Bernardetia sp. MNP-M8: one gene and its partner. The protein of the gene in region 1 binds, or shares a complex with, the protein of each later gene. Links are inferred from orthologs where the notes say so. Each region holds a gene or a part of one and is shown in the gene's direction. Other genes may lie near its edges.

The links.
Region 2: the proteins of secY (region 1) and secA are in contact, whole or in part, in a crystal structure (PDB 3DIN), measured with the Thermotoga maritima proteins. The link is inferred for Bernardetia sp. MNP-M8 from one-to-one orthologs. Residues at the interface, in WP_004081795.1 of Thermotoga maritima: Glu108, Gly109, Glu110, Glu111, Ala236, Glu237, Arg238, Arg239, Ile240, Thr241, Ile242, Gln243, Tyr244, Ala245, Arg246, Arg247, Val248, Thr249, Gly250, Arg251, Arg252, Val253, Tyr254, Gly256, Ala257, Ser258, Thr259, Tyr260, Leu261, Pro262; in WP_004082002.1 of Thermotoga maritima: Glu261, Ala262, Arg263, Lys300, Ala301, Arg302, Thr303, Ile304, Ile305, Leu323, Tyr324, Asp325, Pro326, Val329, Ser330, Tyr333, Ile336, Lys340, Phe345, Val349, Glu363, Phe364, Tyr374, Ser375, Gly376, Gly377, Glu393, Ile395, Thr482, Ser483.

The regions. Positions count from the first base shown.
Region 1 is NZ_CP147012.1:1,423,374-1,437,911, reverse strand. The notes cover bases 4,003-6,803. They hold secY (preprotein translocase subunit SecY), read left to right. Parts: upstream 4,003-4,637; coding sequence 4,638-5,969; downstream 5,970-6,803. Other genes in these bases: map (type I methionyl aminopeptidase), read left to right, coding at 6,201-6,803; rplO (50S ribosomal protein L15), read left to right, coding at 4,009-4,455. Also shown: rplX (50S ribosomal protein L24), read left to right, coding at 1-138; rplE (50S ribosomal protein L5), read left to right, coding at 141-686; rpsN (30S ribosomal protein S14), read left to right, coding at 892-1,179; rpsH (30S ribosomal protein S8), read left to right, coding at 1,291-1,689; rplF (50S ribosomal protein L6), read left to right, coding at 1,849-2,400; rplR (50S ribosomal protein L18), read left to right, coding at 2,543-2,899; rpsE (30S ribosomal protein S5), read left to right, coding at 2,922-3,437; rpmD (50S ribosomal protein L30), read left to right, coding at 3,550-3,729; more of map, read left to right, coding at 6,804-6,989; prmC (peptide chain release factor N(5)-glutamine methyltransferase), read left to right, coding at 7,058-7,915; V9L04_RS05895 (OmpA family protein), read left to right, coding at 8,715-10,673; V9L04_RS05890 (PKD domain-containing protein), read left to right, coding at 11,003-14,538. UniProt on the Escherichia coli protein: The central subunit of the protein translocation channel SecYEG. Consists of two halves formed by TMs 1-5 and 6-10.
Region 2 is NZ_CP147012.1:3,671,274-3,688,397, forward strand. Bases 5,335-9,297 are described here. They hold secA (preprotein translocase subunit SecA), read left to right. Parts: upstream 5,335-5,680; coding sequence 5,681-9,097; downstream 9,098-9,297. Other genes in these bases: V9L04_RS14910 (macro domain-containing protein), read left to right, coding at 9,216-9,297. Also shown: V9L04_RS14885 (hypothetical protein), read right to left, coding at 1-929; V9L04_RS14890 (lipoprotein signal peptidase), read left to right, coding at 1,286-2,062; V9L04_RS14895 (alkaline phosphatase D family protein), read right to left, coding at 2,237-3,613; V9L04_RS14900 (PAS domain-containing protein), read right to left, coding at 3,763-5,205; more of V9L04_RS14910, read left to right, coding at 9,298-9,824; V9L04_RS14915 (SMP-30/gluconolactonase/LRE family protein), read right to left, coding at 10,884-11,987; V9L04_RS14920 (Crp/Fnr family transcriptional regulator), read right to left, coding at 12,071-12,646; V9L04_RS14925 (efflux RND transporter permease subunit), read right to left, coding at 12,789-16,349; V9L04_RS14930 (efflux RND transporter periplasmic adaptor subunit), read right to left, coding at 16,441-17,124. UniProt on the Escherichia coli protein: Required for protein export, interacts with the SecYEG preprotein conducting channel.

The DNA.
Region 1 (14,538 bases):
GAAATGGAAGCTCCTATTCACATCAGCAACGTAGCGCATGTAGATGCCTCTGGCAAAGCTACTCGTATCGGTCGCAAAAAAGATGAGAACGGTAAGCTTGTTCGTTATTCTAAAAAAAGTGGTGAAATTATTAAATAGTTATGGCAACACCTCGTTTAAAAGATAAATACTTCAATGAAGTAGTTCCTGCTCTTAAAGACAAATTCGAATTCAAATCAGTCATGCGAGTGGCTCGTTTGCAAAAAATTTGTATTAATAGTGGAGTTGGAAAAGCTGTTTCAGACAAGAAACTCATCGATACTGCTGTAGAAGAAATTTCTACTATCGCTGGACAACGTGCCGTACCTACCTATTCTAAAAAGGCTATCTCGAACTTTAAACTTCGTGAAGATATGCCAATTGGTGTACGTGTAACGCTTAGAGGCGATCAGATGTATGAATTCTTAGACCGTTTAGTAACAGTTTCAATGCCTCGTGTACGTGACTTCAAAGGTATTAGCGATAAAGGCTTTGATGGTCGTGGAAACTATACATTGGGCGTGAAAGAACAAATTATATTCCCTGAGATTTCAATTGACAAAGTCAAGCAAATTACAGGAATGGATATTACCTTTGTTACTTCTGCTCAAACGGATGAAGAAGGGTTAGCTCTTTTGAAAGAATTGGGTATGCCGTTTCGCACTTAATAATTGCTGAACGCAACTACTGGATTCAATCAATTTTGAACAAATCTGACTTTATCTAAATCTATGTTTTTATCTAAATTTACTTTAATTTATTCCTAATAGAACAAAATTAAACTAGAAATTTAAAAATATCGTTTCAGAACCAAGCCTAATTGAAGTTCAAATCTAATAAAGTTCAAATCCAAATCTAAGTCAATCATACATTATGGCTAAATCATCGATGATTGCACGTGAGCGTAAACGCCAAAAATTGGTAGATAAATACGCTGCAAAACGTGTAGAACTCAAAAAACTTGCAAAGGACGGAGATGTTGAGGCGCAAATCGCTCTTGACAAACTTCCAAAAGATTCTTCTCCTGTTCGCTTGCATAATCGTTGCCGTTTGACGGGTCGCCCTCGTGGCTACATGCGCCGTTTTGGTATCTGTCGTGTCGTTTTTAGAGAAATGGCAAACGACGGAAAAATACCAGGCGTAACCAAATCAAGCTGGTAATACTTTTTACAAGAACTAGAATAATTTCGAATTCTTTAGAACCTTTACAACATTTAGGGAATAAAAAATTAAGTTCTTTTTTCATATTTCCTGAATACAAACCTTGAGGGAATGACAACGGATCCTATTGCAGACTATCTGACTAGACTCAGAAACGCAATCAAAGCTAATCATAGAATTGTGGAAGTTCCAGCTTCAAAATTGAAGAAGGAAATGACTAAAATTTTATATGATAAAGGCTATATACAAGGCTATAAATTTGTTGATGCTCCTGTAGGTGCATCTATCAAAATAGCATTAAAGTATCATCCTGCTACTCGTACTCCTGCGATTACACACTTAGAGCGTGTAAGCAAGCCAGGTCTGCGTCAGTATCGCAAAGCAAGTGAATTACCACGTGTACTCAATGGATTGGGTATTGCTGTAATTTCTACTTCACACGGCGTTATGACTGACAAAGAAGCTCGTACAAACAGTGTAGGAGGAGAAGTGCTTTGCTACGTATATTAATATTGCACTCATTTCATATAATTCGTATAATTCATTTAGGTTTTTAATTATTTGATTTATACTCTTTGTAGCAAAACTAATTTCTGTTAATCGCTAAAATGAAAATTGTTACAGAACTATAAAAACAGTAATTAAATTATCTAATAAATCTGATAGAAAATGTCACGAATTGGTAAAAACCCAGTTACTATCCCTAGTGGAGTAACTATAGACGTTTCGGAAAACACCATCAAAGTCAAAGGTACAAGAGGCGAGCTTTCTCGCACTATTGACCCAAGAATCACTGCTAAAGTGGAAGATGATAAGTTGGTTTTCGAACGTAAAGACGAAGAAAAACAGACTCGTGCTATGCATGGCTTGTACCGTTCATTGGTACAAAATATGGTGGAAGGCGTTTCTAATGGCTACAAAACTCATTTAGAGCTTGTAGGTGTTGGATATAAAGCAGAAGCAAAAGGTCAAATCCTTGAGCTTAATTTAGGTTACTCACACGCTATCTTTTTGCAAGTGCCAAAAGAAATTGCTGTAAGTGCTGAAATGCTTAAAGGTCAGAACCCAAAAGTTACCTTAGAATCTAGCGACAAAGAATTACTCGGACACATTACTGCCAAAATTCGTTCTCTTCGTAAAGTAGAGCCGTATAAAGGTAAAGGTGTACGCTTTGTAGGCGAACAGGTTCGTCGTAAGGCTGGTAAGAGCGCAGGTAAATAATCATTGACAAATTATTTACTTATTTATATAAATTGTCGGGCTCTTTTAAAATGGAGCAGACAATTATCTTGACTAAGAATTTAATTTTGATACGATAACTTCGTGTTCCTTATTTTGAGAAATTTTATAATAAACTAGTATCATGGCAACTACCGCACGTAAGAGTCAGCGTCGAACACGTATTAGACGTAGTATTCGTAAAAAATTAGTCGGAACAGCCGAAAGACCACGTCTTTCTGTATTTCGCAGTAATAAATATATTTATACCCAGCTCATCGATGATGTAAATGGGCATACCCTTGTGAGTGCTTCTCTCAAAGATATTGACGCTGAGAAACACATCAATCAAGAATTATCGAAACAAGTAGGCGCAAAACTCGCTGAACGTGCTAAAGAAAAAGGCATCGATAAAGCAGTTTTTGATCGTGGTGGTTTCTTGTATCATGGAAATATCAAAGCAGTAGCAGAAGGCGCACGAGAAGGTGGACTTCAATTCTAAACCCTTTGCAACCTAATAAATTATGGCAGCAAACGTAAATACCGTGAAAGCGAGTGAAATAGAACTAAAAGAAAAAGTAGTTACTATCAACCGTGTAGCGAAAGTAGTAAAAGGTGGTCGTCGTTTCAGCTTTGCAGCATTAGTTGTAGTTGGCGATGGCAACGGTGTAGCAGGTTATGGACTTGGCAAAGCTAATGAAGTAACAGATGCTATTCAAAAAGGTATAGAAGACGCTAAGAAAAACTTAGTAAAAGTACCTATCATCAGACAAACTATACCTCACCCAATTATTGGGAAATTTGGTGCAGCTAAAGTAATGCTTAAGCCTGCAACACCAGGTACAGGAGTTATTGCTGGTGGTGGAGCGAGAGCCGTATTGGAAGCAATCGGTATCGAAAATGTACTTGCTAAATCTCAAGGCTCAAATAACCCAGGAAACGTAGTTCGTGCTACTTTTGATGCATTATTGCGTATGCGTGATGCAAAATCAGTTGCTGAGCAGCGTGGTGTTAATCTTACCAAAGTTTTTAATGGGTAAGTAGAATATGCAGAAAAGATAAATGGTAATTGTCAAGACACCTTAAAGGTGTCAGACAATTCAATTTTTAGAAGATTCTGTTTTATTTAATTACCAAAAACTATTTAGTAAAATGGCGAAAATTCGTATTACTCAGGTGCGTAGCTCAATCAAACGCCCAAAAAAACAACGCCTAACTTTGCATGCTTTAGGGCTTCGCAAAATGCACCAAACCGTAGAACAGGAAAATACTCCTAATATCGTCGGTATGGTAAAGGCAGTATCACATTTAGTAAAAGTAGAGGAAGCATAAGGACAAAATTCATTGTTGTTATAATTTTAAAAGTTATAGACAAAATGATTGGAAAAAGTTTTTTTTTCCTACCTTTGCAACTCACTTAGCAAATTCCTTATTGAATAGGCAGACATACGTTTTGTTCCTTTATAAGGATTTTGTCTTTTAATTCATTATACTTTGCTCAAAGCGTTTAGCCTATAGAATTATAGAAATACAAAACAAAACTTATTTAAGTTTTGGTATTAATAGATTAGGAAACAGCGAGTTTTGAGTAAATAAAAACTAATCTAACTGATGAAACTTCACCAATTAAGACCTGCAAAAGGGGCTGTAAAGTCTAGAAAAAGAGTAGGTCGTGGACAAGGTTCTGGACGTGGTGGTACTTCTACACGTGGACACAATGGAGCACAATCTCGCTCTGGTTATAGTCAAAAACTAGGTTTTGAAGGTGGACAGATGCCACTTCAACGTCGTGTTCCTAAATTTGGATTCAAAAATCCAGGTCGTGTAGCTTACAAACCAATTAACTTGGACACTCTCCAAGAACTTGCTACAAAGAAAAATACTAATGTTATCGATGTAGAATTATTAGCTGCAAATGGTTTAGCAGGAAAAGGCGATTTAATCAAAGTATTGAATCGTGGAGAACTGACTATGGCTATTGAAGTTACTGCACACAAATTTTCAGCTTCTGCAAAAGAAAGTATTGAAAAAGCAGGTGGAAAAGTTACTACTCTATAATAAACAAGATAGAAAAGCCGATTATGATTTACCAAATGTAGTTCGTAATTGGCTTATTTTGCTTACATTTGTTTATTAGATTACGGATTAAAATACAATTTATACTAATTACTATGTTTATTAGTGCTTGTTTAGAATTATTTCTGAGAGCCTATAAAATTTAGTAAACTAGAAAAAGAATTATGAAGAAGTTTTTTGAAACTATAAAAAATATCTTTTCTGTAAAAGAACTCAAAGATCGCATCTTCCTTACTTTGGGATTATTAATGGTCTTTCGTTTAGGTTCTTTTATTGTTTTGCCAGGTATTGACCCTAGCAAACTTGAAAAAAGTACAGGTGTTTTAGGAATGCTTAATGGTATTCTTGGAGGAGCTTTTGAGCGTGCCTCTATTTTTGCTTTAGGTATTATGCCTTATATATCTGCATCAATTATCATTCAACTTCTGACTGTGGCTGTTCCAACATTCCAAAAAATGCAGAAAGAAGGAGAGTCGGGACGTAAAAAGCTCACTCAAATCACTCGTGCACTTACTATACTTATTACTATCGGACAAGGTTTTGCTTATCTAAAAGGAACTGTTCCTATAGATGCAATTATTATTGACCAGACATTTTTCTTAATTTCTTCTATTGTCATTCTTACATCAGGAACTGTTTTCTGTATGTGGTTGGGAGAAAAAATTACGGACAAAGGAATTGGTAATGGTATTTCACTTCTAATCATGATAGGAATTATTTCACGTTTTCCTACTGCCATAGTAGCAGAAGCTACTTTGAAAGGAATGGGAGGAATATTTATCTTTGTTTTAGAAATATTAGCTCTTTACCTAGTGGTAATGGGAGTAGTTCTTATCGTACAAGCTGTGCGTTATGTACCTCTTCAATATGTAAAGCAAGTAGCAGGTCGTTCTCAAAAACAAATGCTTACTCAGAAAAAACGTTCTGCATTACCTCTTAAAGTAAATGCAGCAGGTGTAATGCCAATTATCTTTGCTCAAGCTCTTATGTTTTTGCCACCTTTGGTAGCAGGAGCTTTCCAAGGAGAAGATACACCAAATGCTGATTATATTGCAAGCGTATTCTCTGATTTTACTTCATTAGAATATAATATTCTTTTTGCTGTCCTGATTATTGCATTTACGTTTTTCTATACAGCAATGACTATCAATGTTCAGCAAATTTCAGATAACTTAAAAGATAGTGGTGGATTTGTACCAGGTGTTACACCAGGTGAAGAAACTAAAAATTACTTAGGTAAAATTTTGGATAGAATTACTCTTCCAGGTGCAATCTTTATTGCTATTATAGCTGTTCTTCCTGCTATTGCAGCAGCAGCTACAGTAGGAGATCAATTTGCTCAATTCTATGGTGGAACTTCTCTACTTATTATGGTAGGTGTAGTTTTGGATACCCTTCAACAAATTGAGAGTTATTTATTGAATAAAGAATATGACGGACTAATGAATACAGGAAATGTAAAAGGTCGTCAAGCTCAACCAATGAATTACATATAAATCCAAACAAAAGTGTTATTTTTTTTATTAATATAATACGATTTTGTGAGATATTATAAATACAAAGCATCAAGAATCGTCTTGGTGCTTTGTTTGTTTTTATGATATAGAATTCAAATTAACCCTAACTTATTATCATTGATTCAAGTTTTACTAAACTGAATCATCTTATTTCTTTTATTCTTATTGCTATCTATACTTGATAATTTGATAAGAAAACTCAACTGAAAAATGGGAAAACCAATATACAAGACAGCTCAAGATTTAGAAAAAATGCGTGCAAGTGCAGATTTACTAGGACGCACACATGCAGAAGTAGCCAAACGTGTTATGCCTGGTATTACTACACTTGAACTTGATAAAATAGCCTTTGAATTTATAAAAGATAATGGAGCAGTTCCTAGCTTTTTAGGACTTTATGGATGTCCTAGTTCTTTACTTACTTCTGTAAATGACCAAGTAGTTCATGGATTGCCTAATAATCGTCCTCTAAAAAATGGAGATATTGTTTCAATTGACTGTGGTGTTTTACTTAATGGTTTTCACGCAGATAGTGCTTATACCTATGAAATTGGAGAAGTAAGCCTAGAAGTGAAAAACTTATTGAAAGCAACTAAAGAAGCTTTGTATTTAGGAATTGAACAGTTAGTCTATGGAAATAGAATAGGAGATATAAGTAATGCTATTCAAAAACATTCAGAAGGAAAAGGATATTCAGTGGTAAGAGAATTAGTTGGACATGGAGTGGGAAGAAGTCTGCACGAAGGACCCGAAGTACCAAATTTTGGAAAACCTAAAAAAGGAGATAAAATAAGAAATGGATTAGTAATAGCTATTGAACCAATGATTAATATGGGTTCAAAAGCTGTTGTACAAGCCTCTGATGGGTGGACTATTATGACTAGAGATGGAAAGCCTTCTGCACACTTTGAGCATACTGTAGCTGTGGTAGATGGAAAACCAGAAGTTTTGACAACCTTTAAATATATCGAACAAGCTATCAAGATTTTTCATAGTTAATTCTATTTAGTTACTCTCATAAAATCTAACAAATGCTTATTTCGGAGTATATAAGAAAAAATACCCCCTTGTTAATTTCTACTCAAGTAGATGAGCGAGAAAGTCAATCAACTTTACGTTTTTTGATAGAAGACACTTTATCAATAAATAGAATTGATTTTTCTACTCACTTATTAAATCAAAAAGAAATTGATTTATTAAATCAAAGTATAGAACGATTGAAAAATAATGAGCCTTTACAGTATATTACGAGTAAGGCTCATTTCTATGGATTAGAGTTTGAAGTTAGTCCTGCCGTTTTGATTCCAAGACCTGAAACTGAAGAACTTGTTCATCAAATTTTAAAAGATTTTGCAGATAAAAAACTACAAATAGCAGAGAAAAACAAGCACACTTTCTTAGAAGTGGGAACAGGAAGTGGCTGTATTAGTATTTCGCTTGCTAAAAACTTACCTCACTTACATTTTATAGCTGTTGATATTTCAAAAGATGCCTTAGATATAGCTCGTCAAAATGCGAAAAAGAATAATATAACTAATATAGAGTTTATAGAATTAGATTTTCTTCAAGAAGATTTCAGTGAAGTATTTTTGAAGTATCCTCAATTAAAAAAAATAAATCATTTAGTCAGTAATCCTCCTTACATTAGGGATTCTGAAAAGAGAGAGATGAGTAGTAATGTACTTAATTTTGAACCACATTTGGCTCTCTTTGTAGAAGACAAAAAACCACTTGTTTTTTATGAGGCATTAGTTAAATTTTTTGTATACAATGTAAATAATAAAGATGGCTTGCTTTATGTTGAAATAAATCAATATCTAGCAAATGAAACAAAAGACCTTTTTGTGAGTTTTGGTTTAGAAAACTATAGAGTTTTTAAAGATTTACAAGAAAATTCAAGATTTATAAGAGCTTGTTATACCTAAGCCCAAAATGTGTTTTAAAAGATAAAATATCATATTTTATTTCATTTAAGTTTTTTGAAATAAAACATCCATCAATTTTTTTTAAAAAAGATGATTTTTTTAGATAAAAAGCCACTATTTTTTATTAAATTATGTTTTTTTGGTTTAAATTTGCGAACAACTATCTTTGTGTTTTCATAGGAAGAAAAATTAGACGTTATATTGTACAAATTCAATTAGAATAATTATCAAGTATTCTAAGAAGATTATAATAATTAATTGCTAGTAAATAAATGAAATAATATATATAACAATGTTATTTTAAATAATTTCTTTCTAACAAACCCTATTATTTTAAACAAATTTTTCAAAGTGTTTATATACTAAAAAATTCAATAAAGATTTAATTTTATCTTGATTTTGGCTTATTTCTTTGATAAGTATCTAATTAAAAAGCGATTCTGTATTTGTTTTTACGTATTTTTGCGTTATATTTTTACAGAGTACACTAGATTTTTAAATACATATCAAGACCAAAAGTAGAAATCAAACTAACTAAAATAGTGCAATTGAAAAGGTAAATTGAAATAGAGTAAACTGAATCTTAAAATAAATTCTAGCGATTTTTAATTTTAGTTTCAACTTGTTTTTAGATTACTTTTTAATAAATTTAGTAGAATTTTAGAATAAAAATCTATTTTATTGGAGTTTATGTTGAATTATCTCAACTTATTTCAATATAAAGTTGGTGTCTTTTATAGTATTTATTTTCTTTGTAACAACTTAACCTAATCGCTAATCTCAATCTAATACCCTGATTATGAAAAAAGGAATCCGTAACCTGAGCTTATTGCTCATGTTTCTTTTGGCTGGTACATTCGCTAAAGCACAAGATGCTAATACGACAGCCGAAAGCGACGACAAAGCAAAAGATGGTGCTACAAGCATCTACGAACAATGGCATGACCCACAACGTTTTCGTTTACCACCTGCCGTAAATCAACTTCTCACTGACGAAGTTTCTCCTGCTATCAGTCGTGATGGCAAAACACTCATTTTCCAGTCTAACCGTGGAAAAGGATGGAAAGGCTATGGTCTTTATATGACTACTCGTGACGACAATGGCAAATGGACAAAACCAACTGCATTGGAATCAATCAACTCTAAAGCTGGCGATAGCACTGTAATTGCTGGTCCATTTTTAAGCTATGATGGAATGAGCCTTTTCTTTTCTTCTAACATGGAAGATACTAAAGGAGGAATGGATTTGTATGTAGCTACTCGTGAGAGTATGGACGGCGAATTTGGTGAACCTACAAACTTAGGTGACGTAAACACAGCTGATTACCAAGGTTTCCCAACTGTTTCTGCAGATGGAAATCGTCTTTATTATATGCAACGTGCTGAAGGTGCAGAAAATGATACTGATGAAGCAGGTTCTACTGAAGGAACTGAAGCTAAAAAATCTAAAAAAGAAAAAGTGTGGTGTTATACTGCAATGGTTTCTAGTCGTTCGGCTGATGATGTATGGTCTGCTGGTACAGAAGTAGTAGGAGCTATGAATGAAGATTGTAGCAAAGCATTTCGTATTATGCCTGATGGTGAAACAATGTTTTATACTTCTATGAGAGAAGGTGCTAAAATGCAAGGTCATACAAAAGGTATCCGTGCTGATGCTAAAGATTTTGATTTGTTTATGTCACGCATGGAAGGTGAATCTTGGGGTGAGCCAATGGCTGCTGATTTTGCTAATCATCTTTCTGCTGAAGGTTATGTAAGTATGGCACCAGATGATGGAGCACATACAGTTATGTATTTTGATGCTGACATGAATGCTTCTCGTGAAATTTTTTGGACATTAGTTCCTCCAGGTTTTGCTCCTCGTAGAGTAATGATGGCTCGTGGTAATGTGGAAGATTCTGTAACAGGAGAGCCTGTTTATACCATCATGAAGTTTGAAAATCAAACTCGTCCTTCTTTAGGATATGACCGTTACAATGACGAAGAAACTGGTAAATTCTCTACTGTAATTACAGAAGGAAATGTATATAAAGTGACTGTTGATCACAGTAGTTACCTACCATATACATTCACGTGGGATTTCACTAATGCTGACGAAATTACTAATCTTTACCAAAGAGTACGTTTAGTACCTAAAGGTGTTGAGGTTACTGTAACTCTTCTTGATGCTATTGATGAGCAACCTGTTGATGCAAAACTTACAGTGAAAGCTGCTGATGATACTAGTATTGGTGATGTTGAAAAAACAGGAACTGGTAAATACGAAGCTCGTCTTGAGCCAGGTCAGGTTTATACATTGACTGCTGAAGCAACAGGAAATTATATGGAAGAAGTAGATACTTTAGACCTTACTCAAGCTCAGTTTGGTGATAAAGTAAATAAAATTCTTTATTTACTTGATGCTACTAAAATTAAGTTTGATAACATCAACTTTGCAACAGCTCGTTGGGATTTGAATGCTGAAGCAACAGGTGAATTGGATAAAGTATATCAATTCTTGAAAGATTATCCTAAAATGAATATCCGTATAGAAGCACACACAGATTACCGTGGTGGTGACTCGTACAATCAACGTCTTTCTCAAAATCGTGCAAAATCTGCTTTGGATTACTTAGTTTCTAAAGGAATTCCTACTGATCGTTTAGAGTCTGAAGGATATGGTGAAGCAAGACCTACTGTTCCTAATGAAGTAGATGGAAGAGCTAATCAAGCTAACATGGCTATTAATCGTCGTGTAGAGTTCAAACTTGTTAGATAATAACACTTTGAAATTCTAAAGTACACTCTAAAATTAAATCTAAAACCTAACTAGATTAAATTTTAATTAAAAGACCAATTATCTATTTTGATAATTGGTCTTTTTTTAGTTTGTTTATTGATTATCAGTAAGTTATACTGTTTTTAAAACGGATGTATTTTTTTATTTTTGTAACTAAAGATCTATCTATACGTTAATACTTAGTTAGTAACCCTTATTTAGACAAGTTAGATTTTGAAATTTATGTTTTATTTTATAGAGAGTGATGTAAATCTTCATTATAAGTGCTTTTTTAGTTTTAAAAATTTTTATATTAATTATTTTTTGGTATGCGTATAAATTTACCACAAGTCAGAAATACTATTTTTTTATTATTTACCACTATCATTTGTATAGTGTTTTTTCTATTGCCAATAATTAGTATTGCTCAATATCTTCCTGATAATTTTGATAGTATTAAACCCTTGGGTAATAAATTAATGATTAAAATAAAGCCGAATAGTAGTAATAAGCTACAACAGGTTGATTCTCAATTCAAAACTCAAAAACTAGAAAGACGATTTAAAGTTCCAATTCAAAATTCCAAAAATCCTTCTATCAAAGCAATTCAAGCTAATGCTATTCGTCTGCAAGATTGGTATGAAGTGGAAATTTCGTCTTCTTCATCTCTTCAAGAAGCAATTCATTATTATCAAAATCAAGATTTTGTAGAATATGCAGAACCTATCTATCCTAACTACATTTTAGCACCACCTTATATTCCTAATGACCCTTCTATGGCAGCACAATGGCAACTAGATGTAAGTCAGTTGTATGCAGCTTGGGGATTACATAAAGGAGATAGTAATACAGTTATTGGAATTGTAGATACAGGAGTACATTATATACACCGAGATTTAAAAAATCAAATTAAAGTTAATTATGCTGAAAAATATGGACAAGCTGGAATAGATGATGATAATAATGGATTTGTAGATGATAGTTTAGGATATAGTTTTGGGTTTATGTCACCTGCCTCACATGATTTTCAAGGACATGGAACGGGGGTTGCTGGTATGGCTGCTGCTACTACAGATGATGGTTTAGGTATAGCAGGAACAAGTTTTAATTGTCGTATTCTGCCTGTGGCAGTCCTTTCTCCTTCCTATCAAATTGTAAATATGTATGATGGGATTTTGTATGCAGCTGAAAATGGTTGTAAAGTTATCAATGTTTCTATTGGTCGTCCTAATTTAGGTTTTCAGTGGGAACAAGATGTCATTGATTATGTAACACTTGTTAAAGATGCTTTGGTAGTAGCTGCAGCAGGAAATACAGCACAAGAATTAGATTTTTATCCTTCATCTTATAATCATGTACTTTCGGTAGCACACTCTGACGCAGGTGATAATAAATTTTCAGGTGCAACTTTTAGCAATTATGTAGACGTAATGGCACCAGGAGCTAGAGTTCTTACTACCACTGCAAATGGTAGTTATAGTTATGCTTGGGGTTCATCATACGCTTCCCCATTTGTAGCTGGTATTGCTGCTTTAGTACGTTCAGCATTTCCTCATTTATCAGCAGACCAAGCAGGCGAGATTGTTCGTGTAACATCTGATAACAAATATCATTTACCTGCAAATGTACCCTATTTTGAAAAACTTGGTAAAGGCAGAGTAAATGCTTTTAGGGCTTTGAATGAACAAAGTAGTGCAAAATCTATAAGGATGAACAATACTTCTTATTTTGGTAGAAATGGACAAACGGCTTTTTCTGGAGATACAATTACATTAGAAGCTGATTTTATTAATTATTTGAATCCAATTACTCAAAATGGAAAAGTTATTATTTCTACGTCTTCTCCTTATATAGAAATTTTAGATAGTGTATTTAACACAGACATGATGGCAACTATGCAACAGAAAAATAATGCTGCTGTTCCTTTTCGTTTTGTGGTTAGTCAGAATGCACCCTTGGATTTGAATGTAAAGTTTCGTTTAGGTTTTTCAGATACAAACTATTCAGATTATCAATATTTTAGTATTCCTGTTAATGCTCCTTATTTAGCTATTCCATTTAATACTATAAATTTTACACTTACAGGAAATGGGCGTGCAGGTTTTTATGATATTTATAATAGTTTGGGAAAAGGAATTACATCAAATAATTCTCAAACTTTGCAAGAAGGAGGATTAATTATAGGTAAATCTTCTACAAATGTTTCAGATAATGTTTTGACAAATATAGGAGGCATTGTTAAAGATGATGATTTTAAAATGATTGATATTCCTAGAATAACAGAAAAAACACCATTTTTTACAAAAGCTACTTCAAAATTTGCTGATACATTAGGTACAATTATCCCTCCTGTTGGAGTAAGTGTAAAACATACTGTAAAAGGACGCACCAATACTCCTCATCATCAATATATTATTTTAGAATATGAGTTTACAAATGTAAGTGGAGCTGTAATGGACTCTATGAATGTAGGTTTGTATTATGATTGGAATTTGGGAGATTATACACGCAATTTTGCAGATTGGGATACTAACCGTCAATTTGGTTATGTATTCGGAATGGGTACTAGTGGATATGCAGGTATAAAAGCAATTAGTTCGAATAAAACCTATTTTGCATTAGATTTTGAAAATGTAGGTGGAAATAATATTAATGTAAATGACGGTTTTACTTCTACTGAGAAATATCAAAGTATTTCGACAGGAGTGGCAAGAAAACGTGCTGGATTTACTACTAGTGGAGGAGGAGATGTAGCTCATATTGTAGGAACAGTTTTAGAAAATTTTGGAATAAATGAAACTCGTAAAGTTACTTTTGTTGTAATGCTTGCTCCTACTTTAGCTGCACTTAGAAATGCACATGATGCTGCTGTTTTGGCAACTAATACATTGTCATCTATTTCACCAACTCCAGTAGTAAACAATACACTTTGTGAAAATACTTCTTATACAATTACACCACAAGGAGGAACAAACTTCAGACTTTATGATATAGCTAACACACAAATACCTATTCAATCAGGTACTTCTTTTACACTTACACCTGCTGATTTAGGACGTACTTTTTACGTAACCAATACCGATTCAGTTTTGGAAGGAGATTATACATTACTTCGTTTTAGCGCACGTACTGCTGTGGCTAATTTTAGTTCTCCTTCTCAGGTTAATTTGGATGAAATTAATGCTATTAATTTTACTGATGCAAGTCAGAATGCCGTTTCTTGGATGTGGGATTTTGGAAATGGATTGACCTCTAATTCACAAAATCCTTCTACCACTTACTCTAGACAAGGAGCATATTCAGTCAGTTTAACAATAACAGATATTGCAGGTTGTACGAGTACCATAGTAAAGCAAGTACAGGCTGTCCGAAAGTCGCCTGACCCTATTGTCTTTACTAATTCACAACAATCTTGTGATAATACACCCATCGAAATACGTCCTTCTGCAACTGGAACTAATTTCAAGTTTTATGATTCTGAAAATAGACTTTTAGCAAGAGGAAGAAGTTATATTGTTCCTCCAAAATCTATTGATAGCTTGTATATCAGTAATGTAGATTCTGCATTGGAAAGTAATAAAGTTTTAGTAAAAATTCAGTGGGTAAAGTTAGATGCTGATTTTACAGCAAATCCTAGACAAGATACACTTCTATATGATAATGTATTATTTCAGAGTAGCTCTACAAGTGACTTTTTTATCCAAAATATAACTTGGGATTTTGGGGATGGTTCGCTTAACAAAACGGGAACAATTGTAAGTCATATGTATGCTGCACAAGGAAGTTATACTGTTAAAATGACAATTAGGAATCAGTTTGGTTGTACTAAGGTTGTAGAAAAGACATTCCATGTTGGAAAAAAATC
Region 2 (17,124 bases), 2.2 Mb from region 1 along the record:
GCTTGTTGTGTGTATGTAATAGTTACTTCATTTCCATTTTCAAGAAGCATTTTTCCTTCGTAATTATTCTGTTCTGCTTTTTCAAAACTTAACTTTTCTATTGTTTTAACGCCATATTTTTTTCTCATTACATATTGAAAGTAGCTTGAAACTGCTGCTTTATCTTGCTTTGGAAACACACCTGTTTGTGGATCAAGAGTTAAAGGAAGTTCGCTTCCATTGTCAGTCGTAACAATGACATCAAATCCATTTCCTACAGTAGGAATAAGTTTTACTTTTTCAGTAGGAATCCCCATTGATCGGATTAGATAACGCTTCGTACTAGATTCTAAAATTTCTTTCCAAACAGGTTTTAAAAGACCTATTTTATCTTTTCCAACTCGCACAAAAATAGTTGCTGTTGGCATTGCAGCATCTTCAAAAGTAGTTTTGGCTAGATAAACCCACTCATCATCAGTAATAGAAGGTGTTTTTTCTAAATGAATAGTTTGTTTTATATCTCCCCAATGCTTTTTTTCTAGTTGTAAGTCAGTTATTTTCTGTTTGAATGCTTTTTCAATTTCAGACTCTAAAAATACTCTTATCTGCTCTTCATCTGATGGTGTTTTATCTTTTGGAATAAATTTTTGAACTGAACTTCCTTTAGTCAAAACAAGTGTATCTCCTTTAAAATCAAATTGATAACTATCAGCAATTCCATAAGCCATTACTTTTAATGTATTTTCATTAATTTCATAGTCTCTTTCAGTAATGTTATCAAAAGTTATTTTTTCATCTGTAACTTGAAGTGTACTTTTGTAATCTGAACGCACCCATTCGCCCTCTAATTTAGAAGAACTAGAACAGCTACTCAAAAAAACGAGCCCTACAAAACTTCCTGTATAAAATAGTTTTGATAGAAAATAAGGATATGTATGTTTAAATTTCATGATAGATTTTATTTTGAATAAACTATTTTTTTATTTTGAATAAACTATTTTTTTATTTTACATACGAAGTGTATGTTACAAGGCTGCAAAAGTAAGAAATTTTTGACTTTTTAGACAGATTAGTCATTTTGAAATGCTGTAAAAAAGTTTTTTTAGAGATTCTTTCTTTATTTTTTCAGTATTTTTTAGCTTTTTTATAAGAATTAATAACTCTAGTCGCTAAAACTTGTTAAGTCTTACTAATTAAACGCTTCATTTTTAATAAATTTGTAGTTACGTTTTGCAAATCTGATTGTGTAGCCTATCAATTAGATTTTAATACACGCCAAATTACTTTTTGATTTTCTAAAAATTACATGAAATACCTACCTTATTTTCTTATTGCGCTAGGCGTAATTCTTATTGACCAAGCTCTCAAATTATATATTCATTCTACACTTTCTCTAGGTGAAGACATTCTGATTTTTGGCGACTGGTTCAAACTTCATTATACACTCAACCCTGGAATGGCATTTGGTATTACGTTGGGTTCTGATTATGGAAAACTTATTCTGACTGTATTTAGAATTTTTGCAGGAATAGGAATTGCTTATGTGATGGCTCGTGCTGCATTGCGTGATGCTCCAAAAGGCTTTGTTTTTAGTATGGCTCTTATTTTAGGAGGAGCATTTGGAAATATTGTAGATTCTACTTTTTATGGTGTTTTTATAGAAGGAAATGCTGTTGCTATGTACGGAAATGAACCAAGTTTTTATCCTTGGTTTCATGGGCAAGTAATCGATATGTTTTATTTTGATATTGCTTCAGGTTATTTTCCTGATAATTTGCCTTTTGTTGGTGGCGACCATTACTCATTTTTTCCAATTTTTAATATCGCTGATGCAGCTATTTTTATAGGAGTTTGTATTATCTTGATTTGGCAAAAACGTTTCTTTCCAAAAGAAGAAGTGGTTGAAATAGAAGTGGAAAAATCTTTAGAAGATGAAATTAGAACAGACAACTCAAGTAATACAGAAAATACAGAAGAAGATAAAATATCTGATACATCTGATGAAGATACAACTATCTTTGTAGCAGGAGAAAATGATTTAAAAGAAGATAAAATAAATGAAGACTTTAAAAAAGAGAATTAGTCTTTAAATCAAAGAAAAAACTGTTTTGAATATAATTTATTTGAACAAAAAAATCCTGTAAAATCGTTTACGTTTTACAGGATTTTTGATTTTTACTTAATTATTTGGTGATGTTACAAACTGCCACCATGCCCTTGTTAGTATTTTAGCGAAGCGACACAAACAATCAAATAATTATTTCTTTGCTCGTTTTAGTTCGTCTTCTTTGATGGTAAGTGAATACAAATCTTTTCCATCTTTGTCTTTATAAGTAATTGTCAGGATACGTTCTTTACGTTTTCCATCAATTTCAATGACTGCGTAATTGTGTTTTCCTACAATAAATGACTCTTTAATGGCTGTCGGATTTTCGTCTTCTTTTGGTGTGGCAGAACCTGCTGTAATGGAAGAAGAAGTAATATCATACAAAGGATAATCATTTTCACGTTCCATTTTAGTAATTACACTATGATGACGGTCACCTGTCAGGAAAATTACACCTTCAATATTTTGTTTTTGAATGGCATCCAATACTTTCTGACGTTCTTCTTTGTAGGTTGCATAGTTTTCAAAGATTGCACTTTCATTTAAAACCTGTCCACCAGCTACCACAAATTTAAAAGGAGCTTTACTAGAAACTAAAGACTCAATAAGCCACTGCACCTGTTTTTCGCCAAAATAACTTTTATTTTCAGCTTCATAATCTTGTGCTTGTCTGAAAGTACGATTATCTAACATAAAAAACTGTGCATCTCCCCACGTAAAAGTGCTTACTACATTATTTGCCCCTTCTATAATACTTGTATTTTGGCTGTGCCAAAAAAGTTGAAAGGCTTCTGTAGTAATATCTTTATTGGCAAATGTATAGTCAGAATCATTAGGGCCAAAATCGTGGTCATCCCAAGTAGCATAATTATGAATACCTGCTAAAAGAGGTTGCATTTCTGGAAGCGAACGAGTATGTGTATAACGGTGCATAATTCCCGAACGACTGCCCCAGTCTGGGTCACGTAAATAAGTATTATCTCCACCCCAAACCATAAAATCAACATTTTCTTTATAAAGAGAAGTGAAAATTTCATACTCACTTCCATATCCTTTTCCAGGACGGTCAGCTTCAGGTTCGTTTACATACACACAAGAGCCAAAAGCAAATTTAATTTTTGGTGGGTCAGTTCGGTATTGCCAAAGTAGTTGAGTTTGGCATTTCAAATCATACTCAAAAGGAACTTCTTTATCATTTATGAATACTTTATATTCATATTTTGTAGAATGCTCAAGATTTCTCAAAACTGGTTTTGCAACAAAAGCTGTTAGAGAGTTCGTTTGGATAGGTTCTGTAAATTGGAAGGGTGCATCTGAAATAGCTTTTTCTGTTGCTAGATTTAATTTTGGACGATAAGCAATATGTACTTTTGCAGCTTTTTTGGTTTGTACCCAAAGACCAATTTCACTCATTTCAGAATACCCAACCATAGGACCTGACTGTACAAATTCAGTTTTTAAAGCACTTTTAACCTCTTCTTGAGCAAAAGAGGATGTAGAAAAGATAATTGCAAATACGATTGACAAATAAGTTAAAGAAAACAGCTTTCTATGAGATATGTTTTGACAAAAGTTCATTAGATAAGGGATTTGTTATAACAGATAATTATTTTCTGTAAAAATACGCATCTTTTTAAAAAAGAATGATTAATTTCTTATTAATGATAGTTGGTTTCTTACTCTTCATTGGTAACAGCTACTATTTTTTGAATGATTTTGTCAAGTAATTCGACTTCATGTTGTAAGTAACTTAAATAAAGTAATTTGTTTTCTTGATTACTTTCCATTTTCATCAAATTCATTAATCCCAAAATAGTTGCAACAGGTCTTCTAACTTCGTGAGACTGTTGCCAAGCTATTTCTTTCAAACGCTCATTTTGCTTTTGTATTCTAATCTCTTTTCGCTTTTGATCCGTAATATCTGTTACAGCAAGCACAAATGTTTCTATTTGATTATCTTCATTCTGTATGGGAGATATTTTTGTTAAGTATACTTGCTCTTTATAATCTACTTCATACGAAACGGTAAGACCTCGCCAAATTTTGGGAATAGCTTCTTGTAATTTACGATATAACTGAGGAAGAAGCATTTCACTTGCATGTTTGCCAAAAAAGTTCCTTGGATTAATATCATACATCTTATAGCCTTGTCCTCCTGTATATAGAACAATCATATTTTTATCTATTAATGAAATAGAACCATCAGGAAAATTTTGTGCAAGAATATCTAAATCATGTTGTAGTTTTTTGGCTTGAGAAGTTATATTTTTATATTTTGTTATGTCTTCTAAATTATGAGAAATTCCAATAATATCGGTATTTTTATCATAGACAGGAAGTAATCTAAACTGCCACCAATTTTCTCCTTCATGTTTCTCCACTTCAATAGTTTCTCCAGCTAATACTCTTTCATAATATTGCTTAAATTCGTCTTGAAATACTGGTAATATAAAATCTAGCAAAAAATCTCCTTTTTTTGGTTCTTTTCCAAAAACGATTTTACATATATTTTTTGTAACTTGATTTGTATGAATAATTCTTAAATCTTTACCAATAAAACTTTTTGAATAATTACTACTCTCATAAAGAGAATCAAGCATGTTGAGGGTATATTCTTGTACTTGGATAGCCTCTGTTGCTGCTAAATGAGTTTTAAGTTGCTCAATAACTAAATCGGCAAGAGATTGGAGAATTTCTTTTTCTTTAGTAGTAAGTACACGAGGTGTTTTATCCAAAATACAAATTGTACCTAAATTATACTTTCCTTCAACTTTTAAAGGAACAGCAGCATAAAAGCGCAACCCAAACTCTCCACGCACCAAAGAGTGATTTAAGGTAGCTGGATTTTTGATGGCATTTTGTATTTCATAAAATTCATCTGAAAAAATAGCTGAGCTACAGAGTCCTTTTTCTTTTGGAATTTCTTGTATATCTAATCCTTCAATTGATTTAAACCAAATTCTATCTTTATCGACTAAAGAAATAATAGAAATAGGAACATTAAATAGTTGAACGGCAAGTTTAGTAATTCTGTCAAATGCACTATCAGCAGGAGTATCTAATATTTGATATTTATTCAGAATATTCAAACGTTCTTGTTCCGATGTTTTATCGAACATACGAATAATTTTAGAGAACGTAATTACGTAAGTATTGAGATTCAACAAACAAAATCAATTTTTTGTTTTCCTTTATTTAGCTGATTATAATTTTTTTGTAAAAGACATTTTATTGAAAATACTTATAATTGCTTTACAGGGACATTTAATAGCGTCTTTTTTTAAGAAAAATAACTAGGTTATTAGAGAAAATTCACTTGAATTGATACTTCTTTCAAAATTGCAAATTCCCTTTCAGATTCGTAACTTTGTATGTTATTATAAATCAATAGATTCTGCCATTTTGTCGGTCTTAGTTTATCATTTACCCTTTTTTATTCATTTTAAATAAAAAATGAGTAAAATTTGGACAAAAAAACGCCTTTGCTTAATTTTTGACTTAGATAGAAAAGCATCTGCAAAACAGCAAAACACAAAAGAGCTATTTAACAGCAGCTATATTAATAAGCAATCAATACGAACTATATAAAATATTATGTTTAACTCAATTACAAATGTGGTCGCAAAAGTATTCGGTACAAAATCGGAACGAGATCGCAAAAAACTCATTCCTTACGTAGAACAAGTAAACCAAGAATACAAACAACTTCATGGATTGACAGACGATCAGTTAAGAGCTAAAACTCGTGATGTAAGAGCAGAAATAAATGAACACGTATCAAAAATAGATATAGAAATTGCAGAATTTAAAAAGCAAATTGCAGATGACCCAGAAATGGACATCAATGCAAAAGAAAAAATATTTGTACAAATAGATAAATTAGAAAAAGATAGAAATGTTAAGTTAGATGAAGTATTAGATAAAGTTTTGCCAACTGTTTTTGCTATCGTAAAGGATACAGCTAGACGTTTTACAGAAAATAAGAAAATTACGGTAAAAGCAACTGACCACGACCGTAGAATTATACAAAAAAGACAACAAGAAGGACGTTATAATAACGAAATTGAAATTACAGGAGAAGGAGATAATGCAACCGTTACATGGCACAACAAATGGACAGCCATGGGGCAAGAAATTGAGTGGAATATGGTTCATTACGATGTCCAAATTATGGGTGGTGTGGTGCTTTATGAAGGCAGAATTTCGGAAATGGCAACTGGAGAAGGTAAAACATTAGTGGCTACTCTTCCAGCTTTCTTGCGTGCTTTGTCAGGAAAAGGAGTTCATGTAATTACAGTAAATGATTATCTTGCAAAACGAGATTCTGAATGGGTTGCACCTATTTTTGAGTTTCATGAAATGATGGTTGATTGTATCGACAAACATCAGCCAAACACTGAAGCAAGAAGAAGAGCTTACGCAGCAGATATCACTTATGGTACAAATAACGAATTTGGTTTTGATTATTTGCGTGATAATATGGCTCGTGAAACTGAAGAACTTGTTCAACGTGGACATTACTTTGCCATGATTGATGAGGTAGACTCTGTGTTGATTGATGATGCTCGTACGCCTCTTATTATTTCTGGTCCTGTTCAAGATGCAGGAACACAAGAATATGATATTTTCAAACCTCGTATTGAGAAATTAGTTGGACTTCAACGTAAGTTAGCTCAAGATTTCTTGCAAGATGCTAAACAAAAAATAAAAGCAGGAAATGAGAAAGAAGGTGGCTTATCGCTTTTTAGAGCCTTTAGAGGTCTTCCTGAATATAAACCTTTGATTAAGTTTTTGAGTGAATCAGGAATGAAAGCGTTACTTCAAAAAACGGAAAACGAATATTTAGCAGATAATGCTCGTCGTATGCCTGAAGCTGATGAACCTTTATATTTCTTTGTGGAGAAAAAACAAAATAAGGTTCAGCTTACAGAAAAAGGAACTCAAGCCATTACAAGAGATGGAGAAGACCCTCGTTTCTTTATTCTTCCTGATGTTGCTACAAAAATTGCTCGTATAGACAATGATAAAGACCTCACAGATAAAGAAAAGCTAGAAACCAAAGAGAGATTACTTACTGATTACTCTATCAAAACATCACGTATTCATACTGTAACACAACTTTTGAAAGCATATACACTTTTTGAAAAAGATGTGGATTATGTAGTGATGGAAGATAAAGTAAAAATTGTAGATGAAAAAACAGGGCGTATTATGGATGGTCGTCGTTATTCTGACGGTCTGCATCAAGCCTTAGAAGCAAAAGAAAGTGTAGAAATTGAAGATGCAACACAAACCTACGCAACGGTTACACTTCAAAATTATTTCCGTATGTACTACCGTCTTTCTGGTATGACAGGTACAGCCGAAACAGAGGCAACAGAGTTTTGGGAAATCTATAAACTTGATGTTGTGATTGTTCCTACCAACCGTCCTATCCAAAGAGATGACAGACAGGATAAAATTTTCCGTTCAGTTCGTGAAAAATATAATGCTGTAGCTGATGAAATTCAGCATTCTGTACAACAAGGAAGACCTGTTCTTGTAGGTACAACTTCAGTAGAAAATTCGGAAATTTTGAGTAGAATGCTTCAAATGCGTAAGATTCCACATGAAGTTCTGAATGCAAAACAACACCAAAAAGAATCTGAAATTGTTGCAAAAGCAGGTATTTCAGGAAATGTTACGATTGCAACTAACATGGCAGGACGTGGAACGGATATTAAACTTTCTCCAGAGTCTAAAAAAGCAGGTGGACTAGCTATTATTGGAACAGAGCGTCATGATTCTCGTCGTGTTGATAGACAGTTACGTGGTCGTGCTGGTCGTCAGGGTGATGTTGGTATCTCGCAGTTTTTTGTTTCTTTGGAAGATCCATTGATGCGTATGTTTGGTTCTGACAGAATTGCCAAAATTATGGATAGATTGGGATTAGAAGAAGGTGAAGTAATTCAGCATTCTATGATTACCAAATCTATTGAAAATGCACAGCGTAAAGTAGAAGAAAATCACTTTGGCTCTCGTAAAAACCTTCTTGAGTATGATGATGTAATGAATCAACAAAGAGAAGTTATTTACAAACGTCGTCGTAATGCTCTTTTTGGTGAGCGTTTGGAATTAGATATTATGCTTATTTTTGCAAAAGTATCAGATCAATTAGTACAGATTTATAAAGGAGATTTTGAATCATTCCATTTAGAAGTATTTTCTCTTTTAGGAATCCAGACAGAAATTACAAAATCTGAATTCCAATCTCTAAATGATCAAACTCTTTCTCAACGTCTTTATGAAGAAGCCTATAATGCGTATCGTCAGAAAAATAAAGATATTGCAGCAAAGGTAGTTCCTACTTTAGAAAACATATTTGCAGAACGTGGAGGAAATGCAAGAGATATAATTATTCCTATTACTGACCAACGTAGAATGGTTCAGATGCCTGTCAATATTGAGGAAACAATTGAGAAAAAAGGTGCAAATCTTGTTGCTACTTTAGAACAAACAATGGTACTTTCTATCATTGATAATCTTTGGAAAGAACATTTGAGAAACATGGATGATTTGAGACAGCAAGTACAAATGGCTCGTTTCGAACAAAAAGATCCATTGGTTATCTATAAAATGGAAGCCTTCCAATTATTTAGGTCACTTTTAGATGAAATCAACCAAGAAATTACGTCTTTCCTTTCTCGTGCAAAACTTCATGAACCTGATCCAGAAGAATTACAAGCTCTTCAAAATGCTCAACGTCGTCAGTTAGAAATGCAGATGCGTAGAGAACAAGAAGCGAAACAACAGATGGCTGTAAATCGTGCAGAAGAAGTTGATACAACAAGCGACAATCAAAGAGCCCACGGAACGCAGCAAAATATAGCTCCTACTGCTCCAAGAACAGTTTCACAAGAACCTGGAAGAAACGATGTTGTTACAGTTCGTTATAAAAATGGACAAGTAAAACAAGGTAAATATAAAAGTGTAATGAGTGATGTACGCAATGGAGAATGCGTAATAATTTAATGTAGAATACGCTTTAGCGTATTTTGTATTTATACTCTAACATTTACATTTTAAATATAAAAAAGCAACTTCAATAAATGGAGTTGCTTTTTTAGTAACTAATTTATCTTTTAATTCTATGAAAAAACTAATTCTAATTGACCCAAATCCTGTTCTTTGTAACGAATGGAAAAAATCATTCGAAAGTTATGAAGAAGTAGAAATTATAAATGGATATTTTGAAGTGTTAGAAGAATTTGATTGTATGGTTAGTGCTGCCAATTCGTTTGGTCTAATGGATGGAGGAGTAGATTATGCTATAATAAAATATTTTGGACAAGATTTAGAAAAACGAGTTCAGCAAAGAATCATAAAAGAATATAGAGGCGAACAACCTGTTGGAACATCAATGATTGTGGAAACTAATCACAATAAACATCCATTTATTGCTCATACACCTACAATGAGAGTTCCACTAACTATTTCTAGAACTGATAATGTTTATAAAGCCATGTTTGCACTACTTTTGAGTGTTCATCAGCATAACAACAATAAAGAAAATAACATTAAAATAAATACAATAGCTTGTTGTGGATTAGGAACAGCCACAGGAAAAGTTCCAGAAGAAGAAGCTGCTAGACAAATGCAACTTGCTTACAAAAACTTTAAAAATCCTCCTTCAAGAATAGACTGGAATTATGCTTCCGAGCGTCAGAAAGAAATTATTTTTGGAGGGAATTTGTTTTGAAAATTTACCTATAAATAGCTGATTGAGTATGAATATTTTAAAAAAACTACGCACTTTAGAAAATCTACTATTATTGTTATTCACAATAATTTTAATTTTAGCTTCCACATATATTTTACCAGTAATTGGTATAATGCTTGGCTATGCAAACTCTGGAATAGTCTATCTTTTTACTTCGCTTTTAGGAGTAGGGTTAAGTATTGGCATTATATTCACCTTTGATTTGTGTGTTCTCTTTTTTTTGGTTTCTCTGAAGTATGTTACAAAATTCAAACTCATAAATTATTTCATTCTAATCTATATAAGTTTTTTGTTGAGTAATCTTCCTATCCTTCTGAAGCTTTCTGAGCAGCAGTATGGGAGCTTAGTCTTTTGTCTTAAAATTATTATCCTATCTATCTCTTATACAACAATCATTTATACAGAAAAATCATCTTAATATTATGAGCAAAAAACAATAAAGAGCAAAATATCTTTATTAAATTAAATTATGGAAAAGCACGAATATATCTTACACAAATTAAATGAAGTTCAGAAAGCCTCAAATAAGAAGGGTACTAGCATAAGGGGTTATCGTCGGATAGCAAAATTTATGATTATACTTAATCATTATATAGAGAAAGAAAGCTGCAAAACTTGTTCGGATATACAAGATGAACTACACAGTAAAATAGCACCAATTTACAGTAGTCCCACTTCAAATTGGCATTGGTCTAATTTTGCTGCTATATTTAATATTTATCATGATAACGCTTCACATTTAATAAAAGGACATAACTTTTATCGGAAAAAGAGATACATATATTGGGTATCTCTTGCCCTTATTCCAGTTGATATAATAATGATAATACTGTTTTTTATGAGTTATGCACCTCCAGTATTTCTAGTTTCATTACTTTTTTATTATACTGCTTCATACATCGAAAGCAAGTACATAAAGATATTTAATAGAAAGTGTTTTGAATAAATGATTTATTTATAGAAATAGTCAAACAAAAAAGCCTAGTCATCTAAAAAAAATAAATAGACTTTCATTTTAACTATGAAAACTATTTATCACTATTTAGGTAACTTAAATTTCCCAATATGATTTACCAAATCTCCTCCCAAATATAAATAACCATTATGTTCTTCAACAGAACTTGCTTCTGAGACTTTTTCGCCCGTTGTATCATAAAACACACTCAGAATTTTGCCTTCTTCACTTATATTCATCACAATTCCAAAAGGCTCTTGTTTGGGTTGAAGCCATAAAGGAACACCATAAAGCATTTTTTTCTTTCCTGTATAAGGATGCAAATTATCTAAAAGCTCATTTCGTTTGGTTGTAAATCCTAACCAAAACGAACCATCTTTTCGTCTTGCAATTCCGTTAGGAAATCCTATCAAATTATCTATAAAAATATCTATTGTTCCTTGTTTTTCTCCTTTCAACCAATAACGGACTATTCTGTATTTGGCTAAATCAGCCATCAATACAAAATCATTATCTTTTGAAAGAGCTACTCCATTTCCAAAAAAAGCTCCATCTATTAATGTTTGGACTGTTTTAGTTTTAGGATTGTAGGAATATAATCCTCCATCAGGTTGCATTTCTAATATGATCTTACGAACATTACGAGGCGAAAAATGTGTTTTAGAAGAGGTATTGGAAAAATAAATAATTCCGTCATCAGCAATATCTACATCATTGGGAATCAAAAAAGGCTCTCCTTTTTCATTTTTAGAAGCCAAAACAGTTATTTTACCTTCTTTATCGACACTAATTAAACCTCTTTCTATATCACAAGCTATCAAATTTTCATTTTTATCAAAGTGCAAGCCCGTAATCCAAGAATTTGTTTTACAAAAAATGGCTACTTTTCCAGTAGTATCTATTTTTAGAATTGCACCATCAGAAAAGTCTGTTTTTTTGCGATGTACGCCACAATATAAATTCCCTTCTTTATCAACTGCAATATCTTCTGAGCCATACCAACCGTCTAAATCTATCCATTGAGTAGATTGTAAAATTTCATTTTTGGCAAGTTTTCCTTCAAAATCAGGAACTTTGGCAGGTTTCCAAGCATTGGGGTTTAGAGAACAGGCTTGAAAAATAAAATTGACTAAAAAGAGTAATAATAGTACAACAGGGAGGCTAAAAATAATTTTTTTCTTGTTCATAATACAAATGATTTAAAGTTGAATGAAGTAAATAATAGAATTACAAACTTCTCTCTTTAAATTTTCATTTGCATTGACATTTGTTAAGTAATGAGAAACTGACCCCTAATTCGGCTTAACGATTCGGCTTCAATTCCTAAATAGCTGGCTAATTGTTTTTGAGGAACACGTTGAATAATTTTTTGATGATAGGTATTTATAAACTCCAAATATCTTTCTTTAGCTGTTTGGGTTTGAAAATTATAGGTTCTGTTTTTTATACACAAATAATTTTGTTCTGCTAACATGCGTCCAATTTTTTCAAATTTAGGATTTTGCTCATATAAATCAATCAGTTTTTTATATGAAATAGCATATACCTCTGTGGCTTCAATGGTTTCCAAATATTCAGTAGAAGGTTTTTGAGTAATTAGACTTTCAAATGTGGAAATGAATTGTCCATCACAAGCAAAATAAGTAGATATTTCTTTTCCTTTATTTAAGTGAAAAACACGCAGAAGCCCACTTCTAATAAAGTAAATATATTTTGAAACTTGTCCTGATTGAACAAGTAATTGTTTTGTGTCAAACTTTTGATTTTGAATGATAGCCTGTAATAGATTCCATTCTGATTCATTTATTTTGAAGTATTGATTTAAGTAGGTACGAAGCTCTTCCATATTATTATGTTTATTGAGATTTTGAATACAATAGGTTTGATAGTTATTCGAATTTAGAAAAAAAAGTAGCCTTAACACAAACAAAGCCTATCCATTTCTAAAAATGAATAGGCTTTTAAATTTTATAGAAAATCAATTATTCTTAATCCTCTTTTCGTTCTGCAATAACGGTAGATTTTGCGCTTGGACTAATCTTTTCAGAAAGTTGGTCAGCCATCAAATACATTGCAGGCACAACTACAAGTGTAAGGAAAGTTGCGAATACCAAACCGAAGATAACAGCCCACGCCATTGGTCCCCAAAAAGTTGCATTATCGCCTCCCATATAAAAATCAGGATTAAAATTCGCATAGAGTTTTGCAAAATCTATGTTCATACCTGTTGCTAATGGAATAAGTCCCAAAACAGTTGTAATTGCTGTCAGAAGTACAGGGCGAAGACGAGTATAACCTGCTTTAATGATACATTCCAAAAATTCAGCAGCAGGCAAATGTTCTTCTTCATCAAGTCCTAGTTCTTCTTTTCGTTTTGCACGAACTTGGTCGGTATAATCAATCAGTACAATCGCATTATTTACAACAACACCAGCCAATGAAATAATACCGATTCCTGTCATGATGATAATGAAATCCATTTGGAAAATTACCAAACCTAACATTACACCTGTCATACTAAAGAGTACAGAACCCATAATAATAAATGGCTTGATGATAGAGTTGAACTGAGAAACCAAGATAAGCGAAATAGCAGAAACGGCAATTAGCATCGCTTTTGCCAAAAATGCCATTGATTTGGCTTGCTCTTCTTGCTCTCCTGTAAGTTTAATGCTATACCCTTCTGGTAATTTATGACTTTTGATAAGCAATTTGATTTGTGCTACAATTTCATTTGCATTATATCCTTCCACAACTCCAGAACTTACAGCTACCATACGGTCAAGGTCTTTACGACGAACCGAGCCATACGACGAACTATAATCAATCTTAGCAATCGCAGAAATTGGAATTTGATGATATGTACCACGATTATCTCTAAACGTAATTACCTGATTCATCAGAGCTGAAATATTATAACGGTATTTGTCTTGTAAGCGAAGTTGAATAGGAAAATCATCATCACCATCTTTGTATTTCGAAATTTCTTTTCCAAAAATAGCTGTTCTGAGTGTCATAGCTACTTGGCTTGTAGAAAGTCCGAACAAACGAGCTTTTTCTCTATCAATAGTAAGAATAAGTTCAGGTTTTCCAGTTTCAGCTTCAACAACAAGATTGTCAAGTCCTTGGATGCCTGCATCTTCAATCATTTGTTTTACTTTTTCGGCTTCTTTTACCAAAACATCATATTCTACTCCCGAAATTTCGATATTTACAGGTTTTCCAACTGGAGGACCCTCACGGTTTTTGTCCGTTTTGATTTTTACCCCTGGAATTGTTTTCATTTCAGTAGAAAGTTCCTTCATAATATCCGAAGTACTAATTCCTTTTCTGTATTGGAATTCATAAAAAGCAACTGCAATACGTGCTTTATGAGGTGTTGCACCACTTCTACCAAAGTTATCTTGAGGGTCACCCGATTCTTCACCTACATTTACACCAATTGATTTAATTATTTCATCATAAGGAGCAAGAACTTTATAGGCTTTCTTTTCAATTGTTTCAGCAAACTCATTTGTTGTTTTGATGTCTGTTCCCAAAGGAGCTTCTACATACATATAAACAAAAAGAGGGTCACTACTAGGAAATAGACTTGTTTGAAGCCCTACATTTCCTACCAAAACAAAACTGAAGACTAATAAAAGAAACATTCCTATAGTAAGAAGATAAGGACGAGAACCTTTCAAAAGATAACGCAATATTTTCATATACCAATCTTCCAAACGAGTCAATAGTTTGTTTTGAAACCAGTTTGAAGCAGGTGTGAGCAAATAAATATTTAAGAAAATAATTATTCCAAACGTACTCAGTAGATTAGGAATAGTGTAAGAAAGTCTAAACCCTTCTGTTTTGATAGTAAATGCAGCAGCACCTGTGTCAGCAGAAAAAGAACCTGTATAGGCTACCACATATCCAATAGCAGCCAAAACCATCGTGATAATTCCTACAATCAGCCATGTCTTGACTCCTTTTTTGCTCACTCCTTCTACTTTCATAAAGTAAGCCGAGAAAACAGGGTTAATAACTAATCCTACAAAAAGAGAAGAAGATAAAACAACAATAAGTGTAATTGGCATGTATTTCAAAAACTCTCCCATAATTCCACCCCAAAAAGCAAGAGGAACAAAGGCTGCTAATGTTGTAGCTGTAGAGCTAATGATTGGCCAAGCTACTTCACTCACACCCATAACAGCAGCTTTTTTAGCAGAATAACCTTCTTCCATAAATCTGAAAGTATTCTCAATTACTACAATGGCATTATCTACAAGCATTCCGAGAGCCAAAATAAGCGCAAACAAAACAACAATATTGATACTAATTCCTACTAGATTCAGAATCATAAAGGAAATAAGCATTGATAGTGGAATGGCAACACCTACTAAAAGCGCATTGCGAAGTCCCATAAAAAAAAGTAATACCACAACTACCAAAATAACACCTGAAATAATGTTGTTTTGAAGGTTGGCAATCTGCATTTCCATATTTTCAGACTGGTCGTTTACAATCGTAACATCTAATGTAGATGGAAAATGAGAACCTTGTGCTTTTTTCAAAATTTCTTTGATTTCATAAGCAGCATCAATTAAGTTTTCGCCACTACGCTTTTTTACTTTTAAAGAAATTACTGGAAGACTTCCTTTTTCTTCAAAATTATTTCCTGTTGCAAGACGAGCATAACTAGAGCGTTCAACATACGAATCTTTTACTTCTGCAACTTCCTTCAAATAAATAGGTTCATTATTCTCAGATTTTACAATAATTCCATTCAGCTGACTTACATCTTTAAACTCACCAACTACACGAAGAGAACGACGATAACCTTCCGTCAGAACATCGCCACCCGAAGCCGTTAGGTTTTCAGAAATAATAGCATTTTCTATATCTTGAAAAGACACTTTACGAGCAGCCATTTTATAAATATCTGCATTGATTTGAACTTCTCTATCTCTATCACCTGTAATTACAGCTTCTGAAACTTGAGAGAGTTCTTCTAATTCGTCTTGTAAGTATTCTGCGTATTCTTTGAGCTTTGCTTGTTCGAAATCTCCTGAGAGATTGATTTCCATAATCGGAATTTCAGAAAAATCTACTTCCAAAACATTTGGATCTTGGTCTAAATCTTTAGGCAAATCCTTTTTAGCTTTATCAACAGCATCTTTTACATCAAGAACGGCATCCGAAACTTCTACATCTTCATTAAATTCAATAATGACAGCCGAAGCATCTTGAACCGAAGTAGAAGAAATTTTCTTTACTCCTTTTAGAGATTTTAATTCTTTTTCTATCGGACGAGTAATAAGGTTTTCTATATCAATAGGAGAGTTACCTGGATAAACTGTCTGGACGTAAACCGTCGGCATAACAATTTCTGGAAACTGCTCTTTGGGCATAACAATGTATGAGAAAATCCCTGCTACTACAAAAAGGATAGTGATAATAAATACACTTGTAGAGTTTTTGAGAGAGAACTTCGACAAGCCAAAAATTTCGAATTTTGGGTCTTGCTGAGGTTCTGTTTTTTTATTTAAGTCTGGTTTTGTTTCGCTCATTGTTTTTGGTTGTTAATGAGTTTGAATTTTATTTGATTAACCGTCGTTGAGACTCAAATGAAGCCGTCAACGAGGTTACATTTTTTTATTTTTATGATTTAATGAAACGAACATTTTCTCCGTCCACTACTTCATTATATCCTTTGATGATTACTTGGTCATTGGCAGAAAGTCCTTCAGTTACAACAGTTGAACCTTCATACGACATTCCTGTTTTTACGACTACTTTTTTAGCTACTTTTTTTCCAGCTTCCTCTTTAACAACATATAAAAATTTGCTTCCATCTGTTCCAATCTGAATCAAATTAGTAGGAACTGTAATTGCTCCTTCTGCTTGAAAATCATTGATTTTTACTGTTCCAACAAGATTTGGTTTGATAGCTCCATTTTTATTTGGAAGGTCAATCTGAACTTTAAAAGTACGGTTTGCAGTATTGATTGTTTGTCCTACAAAAGTTACTTTTTGTTCCATTTCTGTTCCTAAAGCACTAAAGAAGATTTTTACTTTATCACCTTTTTTGACAGCAGAAAGATAATTTTCAGAAACATCAGCTACAAGCTGCACATCAGAAACATTGATAACACGAGCAATTGGCATAGCAGGATTTGCTAGTTCACCTTGTTTTGCATAGACTTCATCAATCGTTCCCGAAATAGGAGATGTAACTACACTTTTACGCATCTGTTGTTTGAGTGTTGCAATGCTGTTTTCCAAACTTTCTTTTTGATTTTGAGATTGTAGGTATTCGATTTCTGAACCTATTTTTTGTTCCCA